4 regions of the Pseudomonas sp. MYb118 genome follow, and region 1 is predicted to be linked to each of the others. Evidence: riboswitches for the same ligand, from Rfam matches in the RefSeq annotation. Region 1 holds a riboswitch; each other region holds the start of a gene.
The links. Region 1 has a riboswitch for cobalamin ahead of cobW (cobalamin biosynthesis protein CobW). Riboswitches for the same ligand answer to the same signal wherever they lie in the genome.

Region 1 (2,889 bases):
GCTGCGGCGCGCCAATCACATGCGGCACAGCGATGATTGCCAGGCCCAGCAGCTTCATCAGCCAATGCCGACCAAATGCGACCAGGGCAATACCGACGGCGGTGGAGGCGGCTGTGCCGATCCACCACATTTGCCGCTGCGCCAGATCCGCTGCAGCGGTGCCTGGCAATTCCGGCGGCAAACCGAGGGTCGGGGCGAGGACGAAGGTGGCATAACCGGCCAGGCCCCAGAGCAGGCCCTGGGAAGTCTTGGTCGGTGCGCGCAGGGTGTAGAGGCCCGCGAGCATCAGGGCGAAACCGACTGCAACCACCAGATTGCCACCGGTGGTGGACAGCACGCGCTGCCAGCCGTCTTCGGGCTCCCAGGCTTCGGCATCGTGGCTGTGGGCGGCGGTGCCGGCGGCGTGTTCGTGGACTTCGACGGCGGCAGGTTCGGATTTTTCGTAGGTCTCGGCCTGCAGAATCAGCGGCGAAACCCAAAAGCTTTGCAGCAGGGTCAGCAGCAGGGCGGCCAGCAGGCCGGAAAACCCTGCGGTTTGCGCGATACGCTTGATCATGTCGTCAGGTCTCAATGGCACGGGAACGCGGCGCTGTGACGGGTATCGTGGGCAGCGTTGTGCACCGCCTCGATGTGCGAGAAACCGGCGAAGTAGACCAGGCACGCGCCCAGGATCGACGCGCAGACGGCGGCGGTCAGGCGTTGGGTCAGGGTGGTCGTGGTGGTGCTGGCGGATGTGTGGCCGGTGCTGCTGATGATCGACATGGCGCTTCCCTCTGTTCTGTCAGGGTGACGGGAGCGCATGCAGGGACCCTGCGTATCGGGCACGCAGAGGTTCGAACAGCGCCCGCCCACCGCGGGTTTGTTGTTTTCGTGATCGTAACGTCACGTTGTGTTGCGGGCCGGTCTCCGGGCTCACGAGGGGCTTGGACCAGAGCCCGAACCTGCAAGAATCGCCTTCCCATGCCGGTGGCCGGCACAGTGGCTGTGATTCTTCGCTCGCTTACCGTTGCGGGGGCAGCACCGGACTGACATGGCCTTGAGTAAAGCACATGATTCACCGGTTTCCCGTTTCACCCTGTGAAGGGCACCCGTAACAAAGTGTGTAGGAGAGCATGGGGCGGCTTTGCCGTCAATCGAGACCGCGTAGACCCCATCGCGGGCAAGCCCGCTCCTACAGTGGGTCTGCGTTCACCTCCCCCTGTAGGAGCGAGCTTGCTCGCGATGGCGTCCGACCTGCCAGCACAAGAATTTGACCCGCCCCAACACGATGCGTAGCCTTGTCCCCACGAGGTTCTTCGCCATTGGCGAAGCTAAGAAGGGAACGCGGTCGATGCCGCGGCTGCCCCCGCAACTGTGAACGGTGATGTTCGCTGCCACGCCACTGCAAACCCTGCACAACGGGTTCGCGGGAAGGCGCAGCGAATGCCGGGCCCATCGCCCGGCACACTGTCAGCCAGGAGACCTGCCTCGAAACAGATTCTCACTACAACCGGGCGGGGTGATCCGGTGGCGAAATGCTTGCGCGCACTTGGATTGCAGCGCTCGTCGTCCCGTATGCCCGCCACCTTGCCAAAGGGCATCCGATGAAAACACTGGCCAAACTCCCCGTCACCATCGTCACCGGCTTCCTCGGCTCGGGCAAGACCACCTTGCTGCGGCACATGCTCGACAACGCCGAAGGCCGGCGCATCGCGGTGATCGTTAACGAATTCGGCGAGCTGGGCATTGATGGCGAAATCCTCAAGCAATGCTCCATCGGCTGCACCGAGGAAGAAGCCGTGGGCCGCGTGTTCGAACTGGCCAACGGTTGCCTGTGCTGTACCGTCCAGGAGGAGTTCTTCCCGGTGATGCGCGAACTGGTAGCGCGCCGTGGCGATCTGGACCACATCCTCATCGAAACCAGCGGCCTGGCCTTGCCCAAACCGCTGGTGCAAGCCTTCCAGTGGCCGGAAATCCGCAGCGCCTGCACAGTTGATGCGGTGATCACCGTAGTCGACAGTCCGGCCGTGGCCGCCGGCACCTTTGCCGCATTCCCCGATCAAGTGGACGCCCAGCGCAAGCTCGATCCGAACCTGGATCACGAGTCGCCGCTGCACGAACTGTTCGCCGACCAACTGGCCAGCGCCGACCTGGTGATCCTCAACAAGGCTGACCTGATCAACGCCGAAGACCTGGCTCGTGTGCGCCAGGAAGTCGCCGAGGAACTGCCGCCAGCGGTGAAGATCATCGAAGCCAGCAGCGGTCGTCTGCCGCTGGATGTGCTGATCGGCCTGGGCGCCGGTTCTGAGGAGCACATCGACAGCCGCCACAGCCACCACGATCACCACCACGAAGGTGAGGACGATCACGACCACGACGCGTTCGACTCCATCTCCATCGAGCTGCCCCAGGCCGACGAAAGCCTGTTGCTCGATGCGCTGACCCAGTTGGTGGTGCAGCACGACATCCTGCGGGTCAAGGGTTTCGCGGCGATCCCGAACAAGCCGATGCGCCTGCTGATCCAGGGCGTGGGCACGCGTTTCGACAAGCACTTCGACCGTAAGTGGAACAGCGACGAAGCGCGCACCACGCGCCTGGTGCTGATCGGCCAGGAGCTGGACGCGGCGAAACTCGAAGCGCAGCTGCGCGCCGCGCTCAGCGTTTAACCCATGCACCTGCTCAGGACCCAGCCCGGCGGTTTCGTGTCGGATGACAACATTGCCGACCTTGGACAAACCCCCGCTGAGCTGGTGATCCTGTGCAGCGGCGACTCGAGCCTGGCCTTGCTCGCCGAAGCAGCGCAGCAACTGCCCGACGACTACCCCAGCGTGCGCCTGGCCAACCCGATGCAGGTGCAGAATCACGCCTCGGTCGACCTGTATGTCGACGAGGTGCTGCGCCATGCCAAGG
Region 2 (2,889 bases), 480 kb from region 1:
CAGCGCCGCGCAGCCGATCAACACCAGTTGTACACGCTGCACCGCAATACCCAGCGATGCCGCCGAATCCACGCCAAAGGTGAACGCATCCAGCGCCCGGCGATGCCACAGGCACACGACCAGCCCGGCGATCGCCACCGGTACGGCCAGCCACACCGACGGCCAGCGCACGCCACTGAGATTGCCCAGCAGCCAGAACAGAATGCCGCGGGCCTGTTCGGAACTGGCCGATTTGGTAATCAGAAACGCCGTCAGCGCATTGAACAACTGCGACCCGGCGATGCCCGCCAGGATAATCTGCCCGGTGCCACTGGAAGAGCCGCTGACCCGCGCCAACGCCACCACCAGCGCAAACGCCGCCATCGCCCCGACAAATGCCCCCGTCGACAACGTCAGCAACCCGGCCCCGACACCCAGCAGCGCCACCAGCACCGCGCCGGTCGATGCCCCGGCGCTGATGCCCAGCAAGTACGGGTCGGCCAACGGATTGCGCAGCAACGACTGCAGAATCACCCCGCAAGTCGCCAGCCCCGCACCGCACGCAGCCGCCACCAGGGCGCGGGTCAGGCGATAGTTCCAGACGATGCCTTCGTCGATGGGGTTCAGGACATAACCGGCATCCCACAGTTTGTTGGCCAGCACCTGGAACACCACGCTCGGCTCGATGGCCGTTTCGCCAATGGCCACCCCGGCGAGTACCGCCAGTAACAGCAGGGCCAATGCCAGCAGGGTTCGAATCAGGAGCGCAGTCATTTCGGCAGGTCGAAGCCGTCGATGGCGCTGGCCATTTGTTCAAGTCCCTCGAACATCCGTGCGCTGGCCTGCAGGGCCATGGCGTCGAGGATGATGATGCGGTTGTTTTTCACCGCGTCCATGTTGCGGGTGACCGGGTCGCTGCGCAGGAATGCCAGTTTCTTCTCATGGTCATCGGCGGGGAAACGGCGGCGGTCCATACGCGCGATCACCAGGAACGTCGGGTTGGCCTTGGCGATGGTTTCCCAGCCCACGGTCGGCCATTCTTCGTCGGATTCGACCACGTTGCGAATGCCCAGGGTGCTGAGCATGAAGTCCGGAATGCCCTTGTGCCCGGCCACGAACGGGTCGACGTTCATGTCGGTGCTGGAGAACCACACCAGCGCGCTGGCCTTTTTCACGCCTTTGTTCTGCACCTTGGCCACCGAAGCGGCCAGCTTGGCCTTGAGCTCGCCAACCCATTGTTCGCCCCGTGCCTGCACGTCGAAAATCTGCGCCAGTTGCTCGATGCTCTTGTAGAGGGTGTCGATGCGGAATGGCTCCAGGCGGGTGCCGTCGGCGCCGACCAGGTTGTCCTTGCCTTCGCAATCGGACGGCAGCAGGTAGGTCGGGATCTTCAGTTCATGAAACTGTTCGCGGGTGCCCACGGCGCCTTGCGGGCCGACCATCCACTCGAATTCCACGGTCACCAGTTCCGGACGCTTGCCGATCACCGCTTCAAAACTCGGCTCGTTATTGGCCAGGCGTTCGACCTTGTCGTTCTGTGCCTTGTACGCCCGCAGCACGTCGTTGAACCACAGCGAGGTGGCCGCCACTTTGTCACCCAGGCCCAGGCCATAAAGCATCTCGGTGCCGGCCTGGCCGATGGTCACGGTGCGGGTGGGGGCGTGCGCGAACGTGAGGGGAGTGCCGCAGTTGTCAATCGTCAGCGGGTATTGCGTAGGGGCGGCTTGCGCCAGGGCACACAGACCCAGGCCGGCGAACAGCGCGGTAAGGCGGGGCAACAGCATGAGGCAATCTCCATTTGAACCGTACGTTGAACGGGCGCGGTACGGGTCTGGAAACACACCATCGAACGCTGCGCTAAGGCAGGGCAAGGCCGGTCGGCAAAGATGTCCTCCCCGGACACCCCGCCGGTCAGTGATTTGCTTGGCCGGCAGGTCTCCTGACTGATGCGTCGTCGCCAGGCTCCAGCCTTCCCGGATCAGATCCAGTGGCCAACTTGGAGCAGGCTCGGCACCTACAGTTGCGGGGGCAGTTCCGATTGGCGCCAGGTGCGGCGCTACGGATTCCCTGTTAGTCCCCTTCGGGAACCGGCGGCGTATGGTAGTCGATCGGGCCGCCAAGGGGGAACGTGGTTTTTTTCACCCTCGGCGGGGTGAACTTTTAACGGGGCAAGGCACGTCCAAGTTGAAAATGAACCGAGACAGGAAGCGACCATGACCACGAACTTCTTCATCTTCCTCCTGGCCTGCGCGGCCGCGGCCAGCACCGGTATGCTGTTCAAGCCGGGCGAGTGGTATCGCTCACTGGTCAAGCCTGGCTTCACACCGCCCAACTGGGTCTTTCCCGTGGCGTGGACACTCATCTACCTGCTGCTGGCCTGGGCGGGCTATCGCCTGACCCTCATTCCGGGCAGCCAGACGGTGCTGGCGCTGTGGGCAGCGCAGATTGCGCTCAATACGCTGTGGACGCCGGTGTTCTTCGGCGCCCATCACGTGCTGGCGGGGATGGTGATACTGGTGGTGTTGTGGCTGGTGGTCGCGGCCATGGTGGTCATGGCGCTGCGCCTGGACATCATCACCGGGTTGATTCTGTTTCCCTACCTGGTGTGGCTGTGCGTGGCGGCCGCGCTGAATTTTTCCATCCTGCGGCTCAACCCGCGCTAGCCTGTTACGCCGTGTAAGAACTGAAGTGCCCGGGACGTGATTTATTCGCGTCCCGCGGAAAAATATCATCGCGTTCCAGTTCGCAGGCCGTGCCCTGCGACCGTCATCAGGGAACGCACACATGAATAACTCCGGCTCACGTCGCGCCATCGGCGCATTGCTCATCGCGGCCGGCGCCGCCCTCGCTGCCCCGGCCTGGTCCGCCGCGCTGGACAACAAACAATATTCGTCGATACGCAATGAAGAC
Region 3 (2,889 bases), on a different contig from region 1:
CTGCTGGCCAGGGCATCGGCCGCGGCATCGAGACGCAGGTCCAGATCGTTCAATTCGCTGGCCTGGACCAGGCCCAGGTGGCGGCTCGGCAACTCGATCGCGGTTTCCCGGGACAACGCGCCATACCAGCGCAAACCTTCGGTCAGGCTGCCTTCGAGCAATTGGGCATGGCGCAGGGTGCCGACACGGTTGGCCAGGACACCGGCGAACGGCAAGTCCGGTTGGTAACGGGCCAGACCCAGCGCCAGGGCACCAAAAGTCTGCGCCATGGCCGTGCCGTCAATCACCCCGAGCACCGGCACACCGAAGTGCCGCGCCAGGTCAGCGCTGGACGGTGTGCCGTCGAACAGGCCCATGACCCCTTCGATGAGAATCAGGTCCGCTTCGGCAGCGGCTTCCCACAACAGGCGTCGACTTTCCTGCTCGCCGACCATCCACATGTCCAACTGATACACCGGCGCGCCGCTGGCGCGCTCGAGGATCATCGGATCGAGAAAATCAGGACCGCACTTGAAGACGCGCACCTTGCGCCCCTGGTTGCGGTGCAACCTGGCCAGGGCGGCGGTGACGGTGGTCTTGCCCTGACCGGAGGCCGGCGCGGCAATCAATACCGCCGGGCAATGACGTGGCTCACTCACAGTTCGACGCCCTTCTGCGCTTTGATACCGGCCTGGAAGGCGTGCTTGACCATGCCCATTTCGGTAACGGTGTCGGCCAGCTCGATCATTTCCGGCTTGGCGCCACGGCCGGTCACCACCACGTGCTGCATCGGCGGGCGCGCCTGCAAATCGCTGAGCACTTGATCGAGGTCGAGGTAGCCGTGCTTGAGGGCGATGTTCAACTCGTCCAGCACCACCAGACCGATCGAAGGATCGCTGAGCAGTTCACGGGACACCGCCCATGCCGCTTCGGCAGCCGCGATGTCGCGCTGGCGGTCCTGGGTTTCCCAGGTGAAGCCCTCGCCCATCACGTGGAAACGCACCTGCTCCGGGAAACGGCGGAAGAACAATTCTTCACCGGTGCTGTTGCGCCCCTTGATGAACTGCACCACGCCGCACTGCATGCCGTGGCCCATGGAGCGGGCAAGCATGCCGAAAGCCGAGCTGCTTTTGCCTTTGCCATTGCCGGTCAGCACCAGCAGCAGGCCGCATTCGTTGGGCGAGTTGGCGATGCGTTCGTCGATCACGGCCTTTTTGCGCTGCATGCGCGCTAGATGGCGGTCGTCACGATCAGGGGAATCAGTCATGGGGGAGCTCTCCGTTGAAGCTGAAAAACGGCGGGCAGGCACAAGAATAGAAGGCAGGAAGCCCGGCATCGCCCACCGTGATGCCGCTGGATTGAATCAGGCCGGTCTCCGGGCTCATGAGCGGCCTCACGCCTGGCTGCGCACCTTCCCATGTCGGTTGCGACACAGTGGCTCAAAACACAGCTTTCACTCATTTACCGTTGCGGGGGCAGCGCCGGGATCGTGCACGCACTCACCGGCTTCCCTGTTTCACTCTGTCGACCGCGGTCACAGAGCACCTGAAACAAGCCGCGAAGGTTAGAGGGTTGGGGGTGGAGCGTCAATTAAAGCCGGGGGCGCCAACAGACGAATCACTGCCGTCGATCAATAAAATGACGCCAATCTTGTGCCACACTTTCAACAGTGATATCAAAGAGCCATAAACCCAACATCACAAGAACAAGGGTGAGTCCCATGCAAGGCATGAACATCAGCAATCCGCGACTGGAATTCCTGCGCCCGCTGCTGGAACGCTGGTTTGACTGTATCGACCGCTACAACGCCGTGCGTGGCGATAACGACACGCCTTACTGGCACGACGAAAAAGCCAACCTGGGCCTGCTCGCGGCCGCCGCCTGGATGGCCGAGATGGTCACCCTGCAAGACACCCAGACCCGCAAGCAAATCGAAGAAGGCGAACGCAACGCGCGCGCCGACCTGTTCATCGCCTCCAGCGAAACACGCGTCTACCTGCAAGCGACCCAGCGCTGGCCGCGGGTCAACAGCCTGAACCTGACCCAGGCGCTGGCGGAGATCACCAGCGATGCCAAGCGCATCAGCTACACCAGCGACCTGAAACTGGGCTGCCTGTTCGTCGCACCGCAAAAGGCCCAGCACGGCGCCACGCCGGAAGAGTTGCAGGACATGGTCGATGACCTGCAAAAGGAACACTCCTGTGCCGTGGCCTGGTACTTCCCCTACGCCTACCGCAAGTTGCGCAACGAAGCCGGCAACTACCATCCCGGCATCGCCGTGCTGTTCAAGGAAGCCCGCGGCTGACCGGTTGAACCATCGCGGGCTTGCGCTTCTCTACTGATCAGGTGCCTTCACAGGAAGATCAGCATGCGCAAGCTCCCGCCCGTTCTTGTCATCGCCTTCGCCGCAGGGCTCGCCGCCTGCGGTGAAACCTCCACCCTGCAAGTCTCCGACGGCACCGGCCCGGCGCCGCAATTGCCGCCACCGAACAAAACCCTGTTCCCGACGATGAACATCGCCCCGGCCATCGGCTGGCCGGCCGGTGCCAGGCCCACGGCGGCGCCCGGCACCCAGGTGGCCGCGTTCGCCGATGGTCTCGATCATCCGCGCTGGCTGTACGTGCTGCCCAATGGCGATGTGCTGGTCGCCGAAACCAACGCACCGCCCAAGCCTGACGACAGCAAGGGTATCAAGGGCTGGATCACCAAGAAGGTCATGGGCCGCGCCGGCGCCGGCGTACCCAGCGCGAACCGCATCACCCTGCTGCGCGACAAGGACCACGATGGCGTCGCCGAAACCCGCACGGTGTTCCTGGAAAACCTCAACTCACCGTTTGGCATGACCCTGGTCGGCAATGATCTGTACGTCGCCGACACCGACAGCCTGCTGCGCTTTCACTACAAGGAGGG
Region 4 (2,889 bases), on a different contig from region 1:
ACCGTTCGCCGGTCTCTCCTATGTCAACTACGACAGCGACACCGCCAAGGAAAAAGGCGGGGTAGGGCGACTGAAGGCCGATGCCGACCAGGACATCACGTTCTCCACCGTGGGCCTGCGTGCGGGCAAGGTGATCAAGCTCGACAGCGGCGGCGAGTTCACGCCGCGTGCTTCGATAGGCTGGCGCCATGCCTTCGGCGACACCAAACCTGATGCCGACCTGACCTTCATTGACGGCGGCGCCTCGTTCAGCACCCAGGGGGTACCGATTGCCAAGGATGCCGCGGTGGTTGAAGCGGGGGTGGATTTCCGGATCAGCGAAAGCGGGAAGTTGGGGATTGGTTATTCGGGGCAGTTGTCGAGCGAGAGCAAGGACCATGCGATGACGGTGAGTTTCAGTATGGGGTTCTGATTGAGGGGTGAGTTGTTCTTGCGGGCCCCATCGCGAGCAGGCTCGCTCCCACAGTGGATTTGTTGTGTGATTGATATCTTTGAATCAACACAAACCATTGTGGGAGCGAGCCTGCTCGCGATGAGGCCCTGAAGCACAGCACAAAAAAGCGCTCCACCGGCAGAGCTCAACGATCACTCCCGCCCCCGAAGTTTCTTCACCTCCGAAAGCCGAACATCCTCGGAAAACGCTCACCCGTTGAGCGTGATAAATCCCGGTATGCCGCCACACCAGGTAACTGGCAATACAGGCCGCGTGCTCATGCGCCATGTCTGAAATCAAGAACCGCCAGAAAATCCCGGTCGATTCCTTGACCTGATGTCATTTTAATGGTCCCCTGCGCGCCTGTTTCAGGTGTCCCATGCCGCCGTGCATGGGGTGAAACGGGAAGCCGGTTCGTCATTTTTTCGATGATCAGTCCGGCGCTGCCCCCGCAACGGTATGCGAGCGAAGCATTCGACAGACCACTGTGCCTCGGCATGGGAAGGTGAATGGTTCATGACCCTCGCGAGCCCGGAGACCGGCCTGAAGCATCGTTTGGCAAACCCGCGGTGGGCGGGCGCAGGCCGGTTCCGTGGGCGCGCTCGCCTGCGATTCCCTATGCGTTATTCCCTCCGGGATTCATTCATTCCTGCTTCAAGTGGAACGACATGTCCCGTAATTCCCTGATCCATTCCCTGCAAGGCACCTGGCTGCGTGCAAGCCTTGTCCCGTGCGTGTTTCTCTCTGCTCCAACCCTGGCGGCGGACGAAGACAAATCCCTGGCGCTGCCCGCTACCGCGATTACCGGTACCGCCGAGCAAACACCCCCACCGGACCTGTTGACGCCGAGTACCAGTGGCTCGCGCCTCAACCTGACGCCGCTGGAAACCCCGGCCAGCGTGACCAGCATCAGCTCCGAGCAGATCCTCAAGCGCAACAACGCGACCGTGCAGGATGCGGTCACCCGCTCCCCGGGCATCACCAACATCGGCACCCCTGGCAACGGCGGCACGGCGTTGTCGGCGCGGGGTTTCACCGGGCACAGTTCGACCATGCAACTCTATGACGGCACACGCCTGTACGTCGGTGCCGGCACCGTGACGTTCCCGGTGGACACCTGGTCGGTCGAGCGCATCGACATCCTGCGCGGCCCGGCTTCGGTGCTGTACGGCGAGGGCGCGACCGGCGCCGTGGTGAACGTGGTGCCGAAGAAACCGTTCGAGGGCGAAGTGCGTAATCATGTGCGCCTGGGCTACGGTTCCGATGACCGCCGTCAAGCCGCGCTGGACAGCGGCGGCTCGCTGACCGACACCCTGAGTTATCGCCTGAACCTCAATCAACTGGCCAGCAATGGCTGGGTCGATCGCGGCGACTCCGAAAGCATCGCCATCAGTGGTTCGCTGCGCTGGCAGGCCAGCGATGACCTGAGCTTCACCTTCAGCCACGACTACGGCGACCAGGACCCGCAGCAGTATTTCGGTACGCCACTGGTCAATGGCCACTTCAGCGAGCACCTGCGCGATCACAACTACAACGTCGATAACGCCACGGTGCATTACAACGACCAGTCCACGCGCCTGGTGACCGACTGGGTGATCAGCGACAACCTGAGCGCCAGCAACCAGCTGTATTTCCTCAAGACGCAAAGGCGCTGGCGCAATGCCGAAACCTACACCTGGCTGCCAGGTGATCAGGTGCGGCGCAGCAGCTTCATCAGCATCAAGCAGACCCAGGAACAGATCGGCGATCGTCAGTCGTTCACCCTCAAGCATTCGCTGTTCGGCCTGGACAGCCAGACCGTGGTCGGCGCCGATTACAATTCGATCCGCTTCGTGCGCAAACACGATTTCGGCAACGTCTACACCGATACCGTGCCGCTGTCCGGCTCGGGCGGTGGCGAGTACGTCAGCACCGATCCTTACCGCTCCCGCGAAGCCAACCAGGCCAAGCAGTTCTCGCTGTTCGCCGAGAACCGCACGCAGTTGACCGAGCAACTGTCGTTGATTACCGGTGCGCGCCGCGATCAGGTGCACCTCGACCGCGACGACCTGCTGGCCGGTACCCGCAGTGATCGCAGCCTGTCCGGCGACAACTGGCGTGCGGGCCTGGTGTTCGCCCTGACCGAAGACCTGTCGGTGTACGGCCAGTACGCCACCAGTACCGAAGGCGTGAGCAACCTGCTGACTCTCAGCGCGGCGCAGCAACAGTGGGACCTGAGCACGGCCAAGCAGACCGAAGTCGGCATCAAGCAATTGCTGCCGGAAGGCCGTGGCGAATGGACGTTGGCCGCCTATCACATCGTCAAGAAGAAGCTGCTGAGCACCGATCCTCTCAACCCGACCGTGCAACAACAGGTGGGCCAGCAGTCGTCGGACGGCATCGAGGCGACGCTCGAACTGCGCCTGCCCTACGACGTGCAACTGTCCGCCAACGCCGCCTGGGTGCGCGCCGAGTAC

Region 2: linked by a shared signal. The riboswitch ahead of ABVN20_RS25985 (ABC transporter substrate-binding protein) and the one ahead of cobW (cobalamin biosynthesis protein CobW) in region 1 are both predicted to bind cobalamin.
Region 3: linked by a shared signal. The riboswitch ahead of cobO (cob(I)yrinic acid a,c-diamide adenosyltransferase) and the one ahead of cobW (cobalamin biosynthesis protein CobW) in region 1 are both predicted to bind cobalamin.
Region 4: linked by a shared signal. The riboswitch ahead of ABVN20_RS04655 (TonB-dependent receptor) and the one ahead of cobW (cobalamin biosynthesis protein CobW) in region 1 are both predicted to bind cobalamin.

The regions. Positions count from the first base shown of each region.
Region 1 is NZ_JBFRXN010000003.1:573,343-576,231, forward strand. It holds gene ABVN20_RS24045 (CbtA family protein) at 1-556, opposite strand, end outside; gene ABVN20_RS24050 (CbtB-domain containing protein) at 568-762, opposite strand; cobalamin riboswitch at 880-1,107, opposite strand; cobalamin riboswitch at 1,272-1,485, shown strand; gene cobW (cobalamin biosynthesis protein CobW) at 1,584-2,645, shown strand; gene cobN (cobaltochelatase subunit CobN) at 2,649-2,889, shown strand, end outside.
Region 2 is NZ_JBFRXN010000003.1:1,056,557-1,059,445, reverse strand. It holds gene ABVN20_RS25990 (FecCD family ABC transporter permease) at 1-741, opposite strand, end outside; gene ABVN20_RS25985 (ABC transporter substrate-binding protein) at 750-1,763, opposite strand; cobalamin riboswitch at 1,891-2,086, opposite strand; gene ABVN20_RS25980 (TspO/MBR family protein) at 2,193-2,642, shown strand; gene ABVN20_RS25975 (cupin domain-containing protein) at 2,764-2,889, shown strand, end outside.
Region 3 is NZ_JBFRXN010000001.1:98,426-101,314, reverse strand. It holds gene ABVN20_RS00510 (cobyrinate a,c-diamide synthase) at 1-638, opposite strand, end outside; gene cobO (cob(I)yrinic acid a,c-diamide adenosyltransferase) at 635-1,246, opposite strand; cobalamin riboswitch at 1,328-1,543, opposite strand; gene ABVN20_RS00500 (hypothetical protein) at 1,700-2,284, shown strand; gene ABVN20_RS00495 (sorbosone dehydrogenase family protein) at 2,348-2,889, shown strand, end outside.
Region 4 is NZ_JBFRXN010000001.1:988,507-991,395, forward strand. It holds gene ABVN20_RS04650 (autotransporter-associated beta strand repeat-containing protein) at 1-412, shown strand, start outside; cobalamin riboswitch at 787-995, shown strand; gene ABVN20_RS04655 (TonB-dependent receptor) at 1,102-2,889, shown strand, end outside.